2 regions of the Brevibacillus sp. FIR094 genome follow, and region 2 is predicted to be linked to the other one. Evidence: riboswitches for the same ligand, from Rfam matches in the RefSeq annotation. Region 2 holds a riboswitch; the other holds the start of a gene.
The links. Region 2 has a riboswitch for S-adenosylmethionine ahead of ACQ5DJ_RS29420 (homoserine dehydrogenase). Riboswitches for the same ligand answer to the same signal wherever they lie in the genome.
Positions count from the first base shown of each region.

Region 1: it holds a riboswitch for S-adenosylmethionine, as region 2 does, so the genes downstream of both, ACQ5DJ_RS00440 (sugar ABC transporter substrate-binding protein) here and ACQ5DJ_RS29420 (homoserine dehydrogenase) in region 2, are expected to answer to the same signal.

Region 1 covers NZ_JBEAES010000001.1:83,762-91,978, forward strand. The annotation lists gene ACQ5DJ_RS00430 (ABC transporter permease) at 122-1,120, opposite strand; gene ACQ5DJ_RS00435 (sugar ABC transporter ATP-binding protein) at 1,122-2,612, opposite strand; gene ACQ5DJ_RS00440 (sugar ABC transporter substrate-binding protein) at 2,707-3,726, opposite strand; SAM riboswitch class I at 3,823-3,942, opposite strand; gene ACQ5DJ_RS00445 (ATP-binding protein) at 4,144-5,397, shown strand; gene ACQ5DJ_RS00450 (DUF421 domain-containing protein) at 5,446-6,165, opposite strand; gene ACQ5DJ_RS00455 (hypothetical protein) at 6,255-7,958, opposite strand; gene ACQ5DJ_RS00460 (RNA polymerase sigma factor) at 7,942-8,217, opposite strand, start outside.
Region 2 covers NZ_JBEAES010000066.1:180-8,396, forward strand. The annotation lists partial or broken gene ACQ5DJ_RS29405 (spore surface glycoprotein BclB) at 1-44, opposite strand, end outside; gene ACQ5DJ_RS29410 (VOC family protein) at 135-950, opposite strand; gene ACQ5DJ_RS29415 (CapA family protein) at 1,028-2,200, shown strand; gene ACQ5DJ_RS29420 (homoserine dehydrogenase) at 2,263-3,528, opposite strand; SAM riboswitch class I at 3,615-3,726, opposite strand; SAM riboswitch class I at 3,793-3,899, opposite strand; gene ACQ5DJ_RS29425 (hypothetical protein) at 3,994-4,128, opposite strand; cobalamin riboswitch at 4,288-4,493, opposite strand; gene ACQ5DJ_RS29430 (DinB family protein) at 4,537-5,052, opposite strand; gene ACQ5DJ_RS29435 (cyclase family protein) at 5,150-5,773, opposite strand; gene ACQ5DJ_RS29440 (Gfo/Idh/MocA family protein) at 5,795-6,784, opposite strand; gene zwf (glucose-6-phosphate dehydrogenase) at 6,810-8,217, opposite strand, start outside.

The DNA.
Region 1 (8,217 bases), on a different contig from region 2:
TTTGAATTTGCTTTTGCATTTGTCTCACTTGAGTAAGACCAATACTAAGCTTCAAAAAAGAGAAGGGAATAATAGGAAGATGAGAAATTGATGAGAGAAAAGCAAGAAGAACGTTACGATTCTAAGCGTTTCGCTTTCTGCGCAGTTGATAATAGGTCACAGCTAGGGCCAGCGCCAAAACCGCTCCCTTAATAATATCGTAAGCGTAATACGGTAGATTGAGCATTGTCATGCCGTTGAGCAGCACTCCGATCAGGATGGCTCCCACAAATGTACCGAATACGTTTGGCTTTCCTGCACCGAATACGGAGAAGCCTACGAAAGCAGCCGCTACTGCATCCATTAGCATGGAGCCACCACTACTCACCTGCCCGGTACCGATCCGCGCTGCCAAGAGCATCCCGCCCAAGCCTGCAAAAAGAGCGGAGAGCACATAAGCCAAGGTACGATAGCGATTCACAGGAATCCCCGACAGACGGGCTGCTTCCAAATTGCCGCCTGTCATGTACAGCATCCGTCCCTGTCTCGTATAGGTCAAGTACACATGCGTGATCGCGACAAGTAAAAAGGTCAGGATAACGGGAACCGGTACGGAAAGAATTTCTCCTTGGCCCAGCCAGAGGAACCATTCCTGGAATTTTCCCGGAGCCTGTGAGCCGTCCTGCATCGGCATGTTTGCGTAGATCGAGTAGCCTTGGGAATACGTCATATGAATGCCGTTGACGATGTAAAGCATCGCCAGAGTAGCCAGCAAATCAGGGATGCGGATTTTCACGACCAGGAAGGCGTTGACCAGCCCGACGAGCAAGCTAAGTACAATCGGAACAACCAGTGTCGTGAAAACTCCTTGTTCGTACCAAACCATCATCGAAGCAGAAACGACTGTGGTCAATGAAACCGTCGATCCTACGGACAAGTCAAAGCCTCCGACAATCAGCGAGAACGTAACGCCAATCGCGACAAATGTCACAATCGAGATGGAACGAAGAATGTCCGTCAAGTTGTCGTACGTGAAGAAATACGGGTTGGTCAAACTGAATAACAACATGACAATAACGATAACTGCAACCGTACCGTATTTGTAAACAAAATCAAATAAGCTAAACTTTTTATCTGCCACGTTACTCACCTCCGCTTGCGTAGTACATAATCAGCTCTTGTGTTGCTTCCTCGCGACTCAATTCCTTCACGATCTTGCCCTCGAACATGACGAGAATTCGGTCTGCGATCCCGATGACTTCCTGAAACTCACAGGAGAAATACAGGACACCCTTTTTCTGCTCGGCAAGATTTCCGATCACGCGGTAAATATCGCTTTTCGCACCGATATCCACCCCTTTTGTCGGCTCGTCAAACATAAAGAGGTGAGCGTTTGTATCCAGCCATTTGCCGATAGCCACTTTTTGCTGGTTTCCGCCACTGAGGAAACCGACCAGCTGCTTGATATCGGCTGTTTTTACACCAAGGCGCTGCACGAGCTCTCTTGCGTTAGCCGCTTCCGCCCCTCTTTTGATAAAACCGAGCCAGGACTTCTTTTTCAACGAGGCGACAGACAGGTTGTTCTGCACGGACTCTTCTACGAAAATTCCTTCTTTGCGCCTTTCCTCCGGGACGAGTACGATTCCTGCATCGACGGCGTCTTTTGGCGAGCGCAGTTGGATACGTGTTCCGTGCAATCGAATGGCACCGGCTTTTGCCTCATCCGCACCGAAGAGCAATCGGGCGAGCTCAGTCTTCCCTGCCCCAACCAGACCAACGACACCCACAATCTCTCCCTCGTGAACCTCCAGGTCGACTCCGCGTACTTTGCCACCAGCCACGCCTGACGCCTCAAAAATCGTTTCGCCAATCGGCACTTCCAGCTTCGGGAACTCCTCGTCAAAGCTTTTGCCCAGCATGTTCGCAATCACTTCATCCATGTTAGTCTTCGCCGTGTCTGTGGTCACAACATGCTGTCCATCGCGCATGATGGTGATCCGATCACAGATTTCAAAGATTTCCGGCAACCTGTGGGAGATATAAATGATCCCGACTCCAGCTTTTTTCAACTGCGCAATGATTTGAAACAGCCGCTCGCTCTCCTTCGTGCTCAACGGCGCTGTCGGTTCATCGAAAATGACGTACTTCGCCTTTTGAACGGTAGCCCGTGCTATCAAAATCAATTGTTTTTCCGACAGCGTACATTCTTCGACGAGCATCTTCACTGGAATGGAGAAGCCGAGGTTTTGTAAAATCTGCTTCGATTCGTTGTACAGGCTCTGCCAGTTGATCAGTCCCTTGGTTTTCGCCTGGACGAGCTGGCCCGTCAATATGTTTTCGGCAACGCTCAAATACGGGATCAAGGCGGTGTCCACTTCCTGATAGACACATTGAATGCCCTGTGCTTTGGCGTCCTGCGGAGATTGAATCGACACGGCCTGTCCATCGATGGTGATCGCACCGCCATCTGCCTGGTATGCTCCCGTGAGAATTTTCATCAGGGTACTCTTTCCCGCGCCATTGGCACCGAGGAGTGCATGAACCTCTCCAGCGCGCACCTCAAAATCGACGGATCGCAGGGCAGGAACCCCAGAAAACTGCTTCGCCATCCCTTTCATCTGCAATGTGGACATTTTTCACACCTCCTGTTTACCTGCGTATTCCAACCCCTATAAGGAAAAATCCCGTTGACGGGATACAGATCAACGGGAAAAGCCAATTTGGTTCTTACTTGCCCCAATCTTGTACGTATTGGGACAGGTCGCCCATCGTTACTTTCTTATCCTTCGGCAGGTCTTCCTGTTTCACCAGCACTGGATTCAGCTTCACGTTGTCTGGCACTTGCTCGCCTTTGATTTTTTGGAACACGGTTTGGGCATGAATGCGTCCGATATTGGATGGGTCTACTGCTGCCGTCGCTGTCCACGGAGAGTTTTCCGCCTGGATCATTTGCAGATCCTCATCGCTCAAATCGATGGAGTATACTTTGATTTCCGTACGACCTGCTTGCTGGATAGCACGTGTCGCCCCTTTGGCAAATTCATCCCAAGCTGCCCATACTGCTGTGATGTCGCCTTTGTTGGGATACTTTTTCAAGATCGCTTCCATCTGCGTTTGTGTATCGAGTGCCGTATTGTTGGTAGCAGAACCGAATGCCGCAATCTCTTTCAAGTCCGGGTATTTCTTCTGGAAAGCTTCATACGTCACTTGGCGTTTTTCCATAGGCGCAAAGCCAGCTACCCAAATTTTTACGATGTTGCCTTTGCCATTTGTATCTGCCGCCAGCTTCTCTAGGCTCAGCTCTGCCAACTTGTTGTCATCCTGCGCCACAACTGGCACACCCGGAATGTTGATGTCTGTATCAAACAGGACGACCGGGATTTTTTTATCCACGGCCTTTTGCGTGCCCTGCTGCAACGCTTCTGCCGTTCCATGGTCGATCAGAATGCCATCAAACTTTTGGTTCACAGCCGCATCGAGGTTGGACGCCATTTTTGCCAGATCGGTATCTGCGTTGAATACGGTCAACTCACCGCCGTTTTTCTCCACCTCTGTCTTCACGCCATTAATGTATTGAGCGGAGAACGTCCCTACGTTTTGACGCATGATTAATGCGATTCTCTTCGCGTTCTCTCCACCCGGCTTGTTCGTGCTACCGGTTCCGGTGCTTGTTCCTCCGCCGCATGCTGTAACGAGTACGGACGCAGCCACAACAAGTGAAGTCAGTAATCCCAGTTTCTTTTTCATCGCAAATGTTCCCCCTTTTTCTCTTTGAAAACAGATGATACATGCAAAAAATCCTCTTTCACAGAGAAAGAGGACAAAAATCGACAAGATTCTCGCCTCTTATCTGTCAGGTATTCTACCTGTTGGAGTTAGCACCTTGGCTCGAAAGAACACAATCTCTCGTGCTAGGTTGCCGGGCTTCATAGGGCCATTCCCTCAGCCTTCTCTTGATAAGAGTAGTTTCTATTTTCAAAACGTTTGTATAAGTATATACAGAATATAATCTGGCAATTACCTATCTGTCAACTAGGTTTACCGAAAGAATTTTCTTGATAAATATTCCAGTTTCTTGTGTACAACAAGAGGGATTTTGTTGTGTCTTGTCGAATTATCGTAGATTGATACAAGCCTAGCAAATATTTGCGATGGGGATGCTACATGAGTCTATTAAAAGAAGTTATACTTCAATGGTTTTTCGCCATTATCCCGTTTGTGTTTTTCAACATCTATTACCGTGACAAAATGAGGAACTACAGCCGTTCCTTTATTGTCATCATTAGCTCAGCCTGCATGTTTCTCGCGATGACCTTCGCCCCGAGTGTCACGAATGGCATGTTTTTTGATATCCGACATGTCATCATTCTTTTCGGACTGGTTTATGGCGGAATCGAGATTGCCTTGCTCCTTTTGATTGAAGCCTTGGTTTATCGGTACTATTTGGGTGGAGAAGGAACATGGGTTGCGCTGCTGATCCTTACAGTCAATTTTGTCTTGTCACTCTTTTTATATCGACACTACAAAGCCAGTTATCGAAAAACACTGTATCTTTTTATGACGAGTGCGATTTTTTCTACGGTTGCTTTAGGGACTACTTATTACTTTTTTCCCACGTATGTAACTCAACACCTCGTTTACTACACCATAGTGATTCCTATTCAGAACTTTTTCGGCCTCTGGTTATTAATGTCGCTTTTCAGCAAATGCGTTTCGGATAAGGAGCTGTTTATTCGCCACGCGCAAAACGAAAAAATCCAGACGATGAGCCATGTTGCTGCATCGCTCGCACACGAGGTTCGCAATCCGCTGACAGCTGTCAAAGGCTTCTTGAAATTAATACAGGAATCCCCGGAGAATTTGGTAAAAACCGATCAATACATACGCATCAGTCTCGACGAAGTCCAACGGACAGAAGCCATTTTGACCGAATACCTTGCGATTTCCAAGCCGCTCAAGGAACGGCATGAAATCATTAATGTTAGCGAGCATCTGCATGCCATCCGCGAAGTGATGCTCCCCTTTGCTAATATGCATAACGTGGAGCTTACGCTGCAAGACTTTGAGAGACCTGTGACGATCAAGGCCAATCCAGACGAGTTCAAGCAAGTGTTGGTGAATTTCATCAAAAATGCCATCGAGGCATGCTCGGATATTTCGGACGGAAAAGTCTCCCTGGACTTGCTCATCGAGCGAAACAAAGCACTGTTGGTCATCAAAGATAACGGTGTCGGCATGGATGCAGGACAGATCAGCCGTCTCGGAACGATTTATTTTTCTACGAAAACAACTGGAACCGGTCTTGGATTGACGTATTCCTATCATGTCATTCATGCGATTGGCGGAACTGTCAATGTATCAAGCAAACCACGAGTAGGAACCAAGTTCACCATTATGCTCCCGTATAAGGCACAGTAACTTCTTGCAGTTTTTGCAGAGGGACTGTGCCTTTTTCCATTTCGATAGCTAATGATGCAACGGAGGTACTTGTGGTTCTTTTTCGTTTTTCAAGGAGAACTGCAATTCATTTTTGCGATTGATCGTTGCGAGAAAGACTTGTTCGGACGCGATCCCCTTTTTCTTCAATTCGTGCACAAGCCATTGCTCATCACGGTTCCGGTATGACAGCACATCCGGATAAATCTTGCCTTCCACAATGACAGGCAACGACATTCCCGAAGAGGAAGTCTGGATGTTTACATCCTGTTTCGTTACGAACTGCTGCTCAACTTTTTTGAGCACAGTCAACCGACCGTTCGCCTCGATAATGGCCAAATCAATCTCTGCCAGGTCAAAAATGTCTTTTTCACGAAGCATATGAAGGACATTATCGAGCGAGTAGCGGATTTTTTTCAAGTTTTTGACATGAAAAGCTCCGTTGTAGAAAATGACGGTCGGTTCAAATGTAACCATTCTGCCAAACCAGCGAAAGACAATGGACAACTGCGATACGACTCGTTGCAAGATACCCAACGTCACAATCGCCAATGCGATCGATATGTGACGGACATCCGGCTCTGCAATGTCAGCCCCTGCCACTGATCCCAATGTAATAATGATGATAAAGTCAAAAACAGGCAGCTCCCCAATCGAGCGCTTGCCCATGAACAAGGTGACCAGCAGTAATAAAGGAATAATCGTACAGACACGCCCGATGACGACCATGCTTTCTCCGAATCCTTCCACATTTGTCCCTCCCCTCATTCTTTACTATGCAATTTCTGGGAAGGCATTATGCAAAACAAAACACCAGGAGTCTCCCCTGGTGTCTCTCTTTATTCGTATGACAGCCATTCTCCCGTAATGGCATCCACATCCCCATTGCTCTTCAGTATTTCTGCCGAATAGACCAAGACCGGTTGCTCTTGAATCCTATTGTTTTCAAGCGGGAATAGATAGCGGGCACTGAGCGGATTATGTTGGAGATAAACCTGCGACGCCTCTTCTGCTGAAATCACCTTGGACGCATCTGCGAAGCTCTCCTGCTCATGCGGGAATGTCAAATTTATCCCGATAATTTCTCCTGTCTGCCCGTCGAGCGTGACCTTATAATACTGATCTCGCACCAATACGCCGTTTACTTCCCGGACAAAGTTCAGTTCAACCTGTCTACCCATCACGTAAATTTGCTCCTGCATCCGAACAGACTTCACCCGCGTATCCAAATACGGCTCCAAAAACAAGATTGCACGCTCCTGCAATTCTGCGACGGTGAGTGTCGTATCACCTTCTCTAAGCTCAGGATAAGAAATCTTGAACGCTGTCGCCCGACTATCAACGGTAGTCAGCTGCATAATTCGCTGACCTTTTTTGGCAACGTATTCCCGTTCGTTGTCTCCCATCATATAAGCGGGCACATTGCTCCCCGTAAACGCATAGCCCTCTACCTTCTGACCGAAAAACTCCATGGTAGCCGCAGCCTCTTTTACCGACGCAGCCATTGCCTTCTTGCCGCCTGACTTGACGGCGATACTGTCGCTAAAGGACTCCCCACCCCACAAGGTGGTTTTCACTTCCTTGCCTGTCTGCGCGTCAAGATACCCGGAGAAGTTTTCTTCATAGCGAAGGACGTAGTCCACATCCTTCTTTCCAACTCTCTGATACGTCAACTGCATGACTTCTGCAAGCCCACTCTCGGCTTTTTTCAGCGAAGGTAACTCATCTATGGCTTGAAACTGCCCGATGTCCAGATTGACTCCCGTTGTATCGCCTGAATTGATGTAGCCAATCTGGCCCATATCGTTCATGCCGATCACATAGGAATCCCCTTCTACCTGTACATCATTTACGTAGCGTTGCAATCGGACAGCGTCGTGCGAAACGGCATCCGCTCCCTCTTGCGTATCTAATGGTTCGAACCGATACTGTGCCATATTTTTACCCAGAAACGATTCCATGAATGCCTTCGCCTGTTGCTCTGTTCTCTCTTTGGAAGGCGCTCCCTCGATTTTCTCTTGCCCTGGAATTTTCTCTGCATCGAATCCCAGCAAGGCCCCGCTTTTGGCGTCTAGTTTCACTCTTGCATATAGCGACACTTCTGTTCGTTCCTTATTGCTGAACGTGCGAAAATCTATGTTGTATACCTCTCGGGGGGCTTTCGTTACAGAGACCGATTTTTCCGCTTCCCGAAATGGAGGATATTTCTCGTACAACTTTTCCAGCGTTCTGATCGCCGCTTGGCTTAACTCGCCTTCTTTTATTTCTGTCGATAAGAAGGAGCGCGGAACCAATTGCGATTCAAAACGAGATTGTGTGAACAACTCCGGAGTTACCCCCATCATCCATACTGCTGCTGCCACCGTTGCAGCGGAAACCGTCCATGTCGCCAGCTTGATGCCGACTCTATTCGGACGATTCATTTTTGCGCGCGCCCGTTGCACCAGCTTTGCTTCCAGTGCTTCTACGAATTCGTTCCTTGGCTCCGCATCCTTTGACCGAGGAAGAGTCGCGAAGAATTGCTCATCATTTGGAGTATTCATTAGCCAACCCTCCTATCCAGTCGACATGCAAAACTTTTTTGAGTTCTTTTGTGGCCCGGTGAAAATCTACGCGAACCTTGGCTTCGCTTGTACCGAGAATTTCCGCCGTTTCCCGGATACTGTAAGCCCTGATGCCGCGTAAAATCAGTACATTCCGATGATGTGGCTTCATTTTCTGCATCGCCTGCTCAATTTCCAGCTGCTCTTCCTTGGAAGCCAGCTCCGCTTCCGGCCTCCCCAGAAGAGAAGGTAGCCCTTT
Region 2 (8,217 bases):
TGGCTTAATCCAAGCTCTTCAAGTGCAATCGAAGAAAGCAACAACGTAATCGCATCTTCTCTTGCAAATGCATCAACTTCAATTTACATATGCCGAGGTGATCCCATATGTACGCCTCGCTCTCTCTTAAACGACTATTCCAGCGATGCTAGGAAGTAAGATCCTCCACCAATCTTATACTCGCTATTCTTGCTCCCTCCTGCCAGCCTCACAAAATACGGTCTTTGTCCGCGTTTTTTCCATGAAGCCTGCGCCAATCCCTCCTCAGTCGGTTGGCAAAGCACTACATTTCCACCCGGAAGTTCAAATGCTTGGCAAATGGCCCCCAGTTCTTTATCGTGGAATTTTTCGCTCTTCTTCCATCCAAACCAGCTTTGCCAACGTGCTATTGCTTCATCTAGATTGTTTACTGCATAGCCTACTGACTGGAGATGGGCTGCACCGTTCGGATGTGCGCCAATGATGCCACGATTTGTCAAATCTTCTATTCTCTCTTCATCCGTTTGCGACCATTCAATGAGAAATGGTGGTAGAAGTGCACTATCCGCATCTTCAAGGAACAACATCCGCCACCGAAGCGTCGTGCCATCATCACGCGTACGACTTCCCGCAACAGGTCCAGTAACCTGCAAACCTTGGCTTCGCAAGCGCTCTGCCCACGCATCCATCTCATTGGTCCGAAGCGCAATCTGACCAAATCCTTCTCCCTTTGCTTTATCCTCGATGCATTGACGTACGAGCGGATTATCTGATTGTCGAGCAAGCTCCTCGTGTTCAACCGCCAAAAATTCAACATAAGAAAGTCCGAAATAACTAAGGCTATTCCATGTCCCCCAAGACGCATGACGTCCTCCAGCTACCGCATGAAAACCCGCTTGGCAAAATTGTTCCGATGCTTCCTGTGGAGTTCGCTGCACAAAATGAACCAAATGATCAAAAGTTAATCGCACCTTTTTTCGCCTCTTTTCGTATTACTTATAGGATATCAAAATTCATTTATGTAAGGATAGAAATACAAGGGGGAAAAATGAACGATACCAGATCAAGCCGGGTAAAATCTCGGCGCAAGCATTCACGCAGAAAATGGGTACGGGTTGGAAAGAACACGCTCCTATTTAGCGTGTTGGCCATCTTCGTCGTCGGAACCTACTACCTATTCCAAACTGCCATGGATGGAGAACATGCCACCCCAAACGAGCAGCCTGCTCCTGACGATACTGTGAACCAAAAGACCTCTGTACAGCTCACCTTTGTCGGTGACATCATGATGTCAGGGAATGTAGAGAAAACCTTACTTGCAAACAACAGCTATGACTACCCATACAAGCATGTAAGCTCGCTCTTTTTGCAAGATGATATCACGATTGCCAATTTGGAGACGCCGATCACCACCACAGGTGTTGCTGCACAGAACAAAGAGTATGTCTACAAGTCGTCCCCACTTGCTGTTCCTGCCATGAAAAACGCAGGAATTGATGTAGTGAATCTCGCCAATAATCACTCCATGGATCAAGGAGTTCCGGGATTGCTCGATACCTTTGACGCTTTGGACAAGAACCGGATTGAATACGTCGGCGCCGGAAAGAATGCCAACCGTGCCTATTCACCTGTATTCATTGAAAAGAACGGCATCAAGATCGCAATTCTCGGCTTCAGCAGGGTCATTCCCGAAACAAGCTGGTTTGCAGGGGATTCTCAGCCAGGTATGGCCGCTTCCTATGATCCTACGCTAGCAGTGAAAGCGATCCAAGATGCGAACAACCAAGCAGATCTCGTCGTGGTAATTGCACACTGGGGCAAGGAACGCTCCGATTATCCTGTCGATCATCAAAAAGAGTTGTCTCGTGCCTACATCGATGCTGGTGCAGATTTGATTGTCGGCGGTCATCCCCACGTTCTTCAAGGCTTTGAACGATACAACGACAAATGGATTGCGTACAGTCTGGGCAATTTCATTTTCACACGGTCAAGCGAACCCAAGACTTGGGAAACGATGGTCCTGCAAGCAAACTGTACGAAAAGCGGCGATTGTGAGTTGACGATGCTTCCGTTTCACGCAGAATTGGGACAAGCTGTACCCATGAATGAAAGCAACGGCGCTGCCCTGCTAAAACGTATTGAATCTATTTCCGAGAGTGTCGACATACAAAGTGACGGGCGTATACAGCCGCGTGCAAAAGCGGTGGAGACTGCCCCCTGACAAAAGAAGCCGTGTTTCCAGGTAACTAGAAATACGGCTTTTCTTCTTGTTATTCCTATTACTTATGCAGATTCGATAATAGGGAAGCGGCGCACTTCTAAGCCAAAATCATTTTTCAACAGGGACTCGTGCTCTTCACTGATTCCTGTCACGATCAAACCTGCGCGCAAGACGCCCCCCAAGTCGAATTGGACTTTTAGTTTATGCACGTTCACGCCTGCCTGCTCGAGGAAATGCAAGACAAGATCTGGCGTGGCAGTATGACATGAGCCTTCTAGATAACACAAGACGCGTTCTTCTGAGTCCAAGGTGACTCCAGCTTTGTCAGCCGTTTTTTCTTTCCAAGTAGGATGCGGTGTGAATGGCTGTGTCAATAAATAGGCCAAATCCTCCACGACTGCACTTGCTGTAGGTAGCTCGCCTGCCCCTCTTCCTGTAAACAACAAGTCTCCCACAATGTTGCCGGATAGCTGCACCGCATTAAACGCGTCGTGGATTTGCGCCAACGGGTGGCTCAGCGGAAGCATGGTTGGTTCAACAGATAGGCGAATGCCTTGTTCAGCTTGATAGGCCTGCGCGATCAGCTTGATCCGGTACCCCAGCTCGCTCGCAATCCGAATGTGACCCGCTGACAAATCTGAAATTCCTTTACGAACAACATCCGCTAGCGGTAGCGATTCTCCGTAAACAAGCTGTGCCAGGATGTACAACTTGTACATAGCGTCAAAGCCTTCTACATCCGAACGAGGGTCTGCTTCGGCATAGCCCAACTCCTGCGCTTGCTTGAGAACCTCCTGATAAGAGAGCTGTTCTGCCTCCATTTTCGTCAAAATGAAGTTCGTTGTTCCGTTGAGAATACCGCGAACGCCTTGGATATCGTTCGTGCGAAGGAACTGCCGGAGTACGCTCAAGATCGGGATGCCCCCTGCCACACTCGCTTCATAGGCCAGATGCACTTGATGCTGATTTGCCAAATCGACTAGCTCGGTTCCTTTTTTCGCCAGGAGCTCTTTGTTGGCCGTTACTACATGGCAGCCCTTTTCGATCAAAGCACGAACGTAGTCATAGGTAGGTTCTACACCGCCCATGACCTCCACCACGATATCCACATCGCTTCTCAATACATCCTCAAAGTCAGTTGTCAGTAAAGCCGGGTCAACATGAACCGCCCGCTCTTTTTCCGAGTCACGCACCAAAGCCTTGACGATCTCAATTCGTTTTCCCAGTCGAGAAGAAAGCTTCTCCTGTTGCGAACGGATCGTTTTGATTACGCCTCCACCCACTGTTCCCAATCCCAGTAATCCCACACGTACCACTTCTGCACTCATCCTGACCACCCCATACCCTGAATTTTAGATAAAAAGAAAAGCCATCTTCGATAAGAAGAAGGCTTGTTAGCAGCTAATGCTCCCCCTCCTTATCTCCCAGGACGTATATGTCCTGCAGGAATTGGCACCTTGTCACAAAATATGCGTGACGGTTGCCGGGCTTCATCGGGCCAGTCCCTCCACCTCTCTGGATAAAGAAAATATGAAATTGAAAAAAACCTTCTTCGCTAAGAAGAAGGTTCATCTACTAATGGAGTAACCCGCTTCTTATCTTTCGAGACGAAACGTCTCGCAGGAATTGGCACCTTGTCGCAATATGCAACGGTTGCCGGGCTTCATAGGGCCAGACCCTCCACCTCTCTGGATAAGAACTGTTTATGCTGTTGAGCTTTATTCTAAGAAATTCCAAGGCAAGCGTCAACAAAATTCTTTCTTTTCTGATTGCAAGCTGATTTGACACGACTTTCAGTTGTGGGTGAACAGGCTTTCTACCTCTTCCATACTGCAGCAAGCGCAATGAAACACGCCCTCCCGGCCTTCCTCAGGCAGCTCTTTTTCCTCGACATATCCGCAATATTGGCAAATGAAAAGTTGAATCATCGCACGCCCTCCTCTTCTTTTATCCTGCCCAAAATAAAAAGAGCATTTTCCGCTCGACCGTGACGATCGTTAGAAAATGCCAGAAAAAGAGGGACGTACTTGTCCACGCGCTGTTTTTCGCAAGCCATCTCTAACACCTCCCTATCTCCCGTAGGTCTATCAGTGTTGTCGAAACAGGCAGGTCTCCTGACTATGGGTTCATCGTCTAGCGTCGCCTTCCCCGTCTATTTTGATAGACCAGTGGCTTGTTGGACGCTGACTCCCCTTTTACAGTGGCGGGACCGTGTCGGATTTGCACCGAGCTTCCCTATTATCCTTGTCGCGAATTGGTTACGCCCTAAGGAACCTGTTTCCACCTATGAAATTGTTCTCCCTAGATTTTACCTTATTCTTCCTTATTTTGCGAACTTACCCCAAATACCGCTCTTTCAAAATGGTGCTGTGGTGACCTTCATGTCCTGCAATCACATAAGCCAACGTCCTTGCAGATAGCTTGTTTCCGTTGGCAGTTCCTGTACGCAACCACGCTTCTGGAGAGATTCCTCCGGCTTGCGCGATGGTTGAAGCACGTACAGCCTTATACTCTTCCAATAAATCAGAGAGGTCTCGTAGCTGAAAACACCCGTGTTCGACAAAAGCATTCTCATCAAAACCGACGAGGGGTGTCTGATCTCCTCTCGCGATTCTCAATAAGCGATAGCTCATGATGCGTTCTGTATCGACAAGATGACCCAAAACCTCTTTTACTGTCCATTTGCCTGGTGCATACCGATAATCAATTTGCTCAGGCGCAAGGGACGAAAATAGCGCGACTTGCCTCTCTCCTTGTTGCGTGAGGATCGTTTGCAGATCCCCCTCTGGTAGAAGTCCAATATAATACTCAAAATATGCAGCGTATTCATCGCGCTCTGGTCGTCTGAGCATGTATTTCCCACTCCTCGTTATTCACTTTACCTGCCGCTTAAAACAAGCCCAATACGAACACACCCGCCAGATCTTCACAGGCGGGTGACCTTCACCATCATACGCTATGTAAGCCTTCAAACAATAGGACCCTTGCTGGGGCTGCATCCGTGCCGATCAGCTTAAGTGGTGCAGCTACCAGAAAATACTCGCCTGGCGGGACCTCTGCTAGGCGCAAGCCTTCCACGACAATGACTCCCGCTGCAAACAGCTTTTTATGGGTGGGGTGCCCTTCCTGACTGCGTTCGATCCCAAGTGCATCGGTACCAATACCTCGCACACCCAGCTCGCTTACATATTCTGCACCTTCCTCTGAAAGAAAGATGAATTCAAAAGAGAACGCCTCTTCAAAAGAATTTTTCGTTTTAAACAAGACAAAATCGCCTCGCGCAAGATCGAAGCCCTCCAAATCGGAGCGAGTGATCCTGTCCTCTACCGCTGTGAGATCGAGAACCTTGCAACTGCCCACTAGCTTCTCCAATGAAATACTCTCAAATGTATCGCCGGCATTTACCATGTGCAGGGGAGCATCCACATGGGTACCAGAATGTAGGTCCATGTCGATTCTCGATTCGGTTACATAGCCATTGGTAGCGGTACGTATTTTCGGCTGCTTTTCCGGCTTGTTTTTATACACCGTCATTCCTTCGTACACGGTGGCGGTTACATCATACATTTTCATCCTAAACGCCCTCCCCTTTACTTACCGTTTTTTATGATCCGCAGGAAAAACGATTCCCATCTGTCTTCTTACTTCATCCATGACCTGCATGGTCGTTTTGGAGACATCATGCGAATTCGTTGTAGATTGTCTAGCCCCTATTCTTGCCAAGTGTAGGAACTCCCTAATTTCATAATGCATGGTCTTCGGGGTCTGCGGTCTTGTCACTTGCTCAATTCGTCCGTCTCTGTAACGAATGTCCACTTCTTTGAGATGGTTGATTCGATCGATCACCATTGTGGCGTCCTCCCCTTGGATTTCTGCTGGCTGATAGGAGGTCGTAATTTTCGAAAAGCTAATGATTGCATCCATCTCTCGATACTTCAAAAGAATGCTACCTTCTCCGTCTACTCCAGAATCAAGCACAATTCCTTCTGCTTTGATGTCGTCTGGTCTGCCAAAAAGAATGAGTAACGGATAAAGGCAATAGATACCGATATCCATCAAGGCTCCGTTTGAAAAAGCGGGATCAAAAGCACGTAAAACCTTCCCTTCGCGATAGGCGTCATAGCGCGAAGAATATTGGCAATTGCTAGCAATAAAACGTCGTACCTTTCCCAGCTTGTGCAGGTTGTCTTGTATCGCAAAAAAATTGGGTAACAGTGTAGATTTGACAGCCTCCATGAGTAAAACGTTATTTCTTTTCGCTGCTTCGATCATTTCTTCTACCTCAATCGCATTGGAAGCCAGTGGCTTTTCACACAATACGTGTAGCCCCGCGTCCATGCACTGGATCGCTTGTTCCGCGTGGCAGGAATTGGGGCTCGCAATATAGACCGCGTCCATATTTTTGCTTGCAGTCATTTCTTCTAGGCTGTTATAGGCGAATGGAGCATGGTACTTGTCAGCGAATTCCTTGGCGCGTTCGATGGTACGTGAATAAACAGCCTGAAGAGAAAATCCTTCTACTTCTTGACCAGCCTGGATAAATTCCTCGGTGATCCAGTTCGTTCCGATTACGCCAAATCGCATCTCATCCGCTCCCTTTTCTTTTGGTCTATCTTGTTGCAGTGACCGGCACTCGTTCTTCGCCCTTATCCAACCACCACACAAATCCGTCCGCATCAAGCAATTGCTCTGCGGCCTTCGGTCCGAATGAGCCAGCTTCGTACGTAAAGAGCGGCACCAAATTTTCAGCGAAGGCTTCCAAAATCGGTGTCACCCATTCCCACGACAGCCGAACCTCATCCCAATGCGCAAAGTAGGTAGAATCCCCTCGGAGTGCATCGAACAAGAGTAGCTCGTACGCTTCTGGCACGTCTTTCGTCCCCGCACTGAAATCTACCGTCACCGGCTCAATCTTACCGCTATTTGTCGGATTCTTACTATTTACCTGCAAGGCAATACCTTCGTTTGGATTCACGCTGATGATCAACAAATTAGGCGATGTCGTTTCATTTTGCTCCTGATAAAGCTTTTCGTGCGGATTTTTGAACTCAATGACGATCCTGGTTGATTTCTCTTGCAGTCTTTTTCCCGTGCGAATATAAAAAGGTACTCCTTGCCAAAACGGGTCATCAATCCAGACACGAGTGGCAATATACGTTTCTGTCATCGAAACTGGATCGACACCAGGCTCGTCCCTGTAGCCAGCCACAGGCGTTCCTTGAATATGTCCTGCGCTATACTGACCACGAATAACATGGGTGCGGACTTCATCTTTCTTCATCGGACGCACGGCGGCCATTACCTTGCGCTTTTCTTCGCGGATATGGGCGGACGTGATTCGCTTTGGAAGTTGCATGGCGATGATCATGAGCATTTGCAGCATGTGATTTTGGAGCATGTCACGCAGTGCTCCGGCTGGCTCGTAATATCCAGCCCGATCCTCGACGCCAACCGTTTCATTCGCCGTAATTTGCACATTGGCGATGTACTGATTGTTCCAGAGAGCCTGAAAGACCGGATTCGCAAATTCGAGAGCCTCGAGGTTTTGAACCATCGGTTTTCCCAAGTAATGGTCAATGCGATATATTTCTTCTTCCAAAAATGCTTTCCCCAGCTTTTCATTCAATTCTTCGGCAGATTGCAAATCATGTCCAAATGGCTTTTCAATGATCAGACGCTTCCAGCCTGTCGTTGAGCCTAGTCCGCTGGCCTTGACATTGGTTGCAATTCCCTCGAAAAATTGCGGGGCTACTGACAAGTAAAACATCCGGTTTTGCGGGATCTGTAGCTCTCGCTCTCTTTGCAGGACCAGATCATGTAGCGTTACATAAGCACGCGGTTCCATGACATCTACTTCCGCATAGCGACAAGCAGACAAGAAAGCGTCTAGCTCGTGGGAATCAATCTCAGCTCGACGGGAAAACTCATGGACAGACTGGCGAACAGATTCCTGAAATTGGTCATCAGACCAGGCCCTTCTCCCTACACCAATAATCGAAAAGGCGGCAGGCAACTTT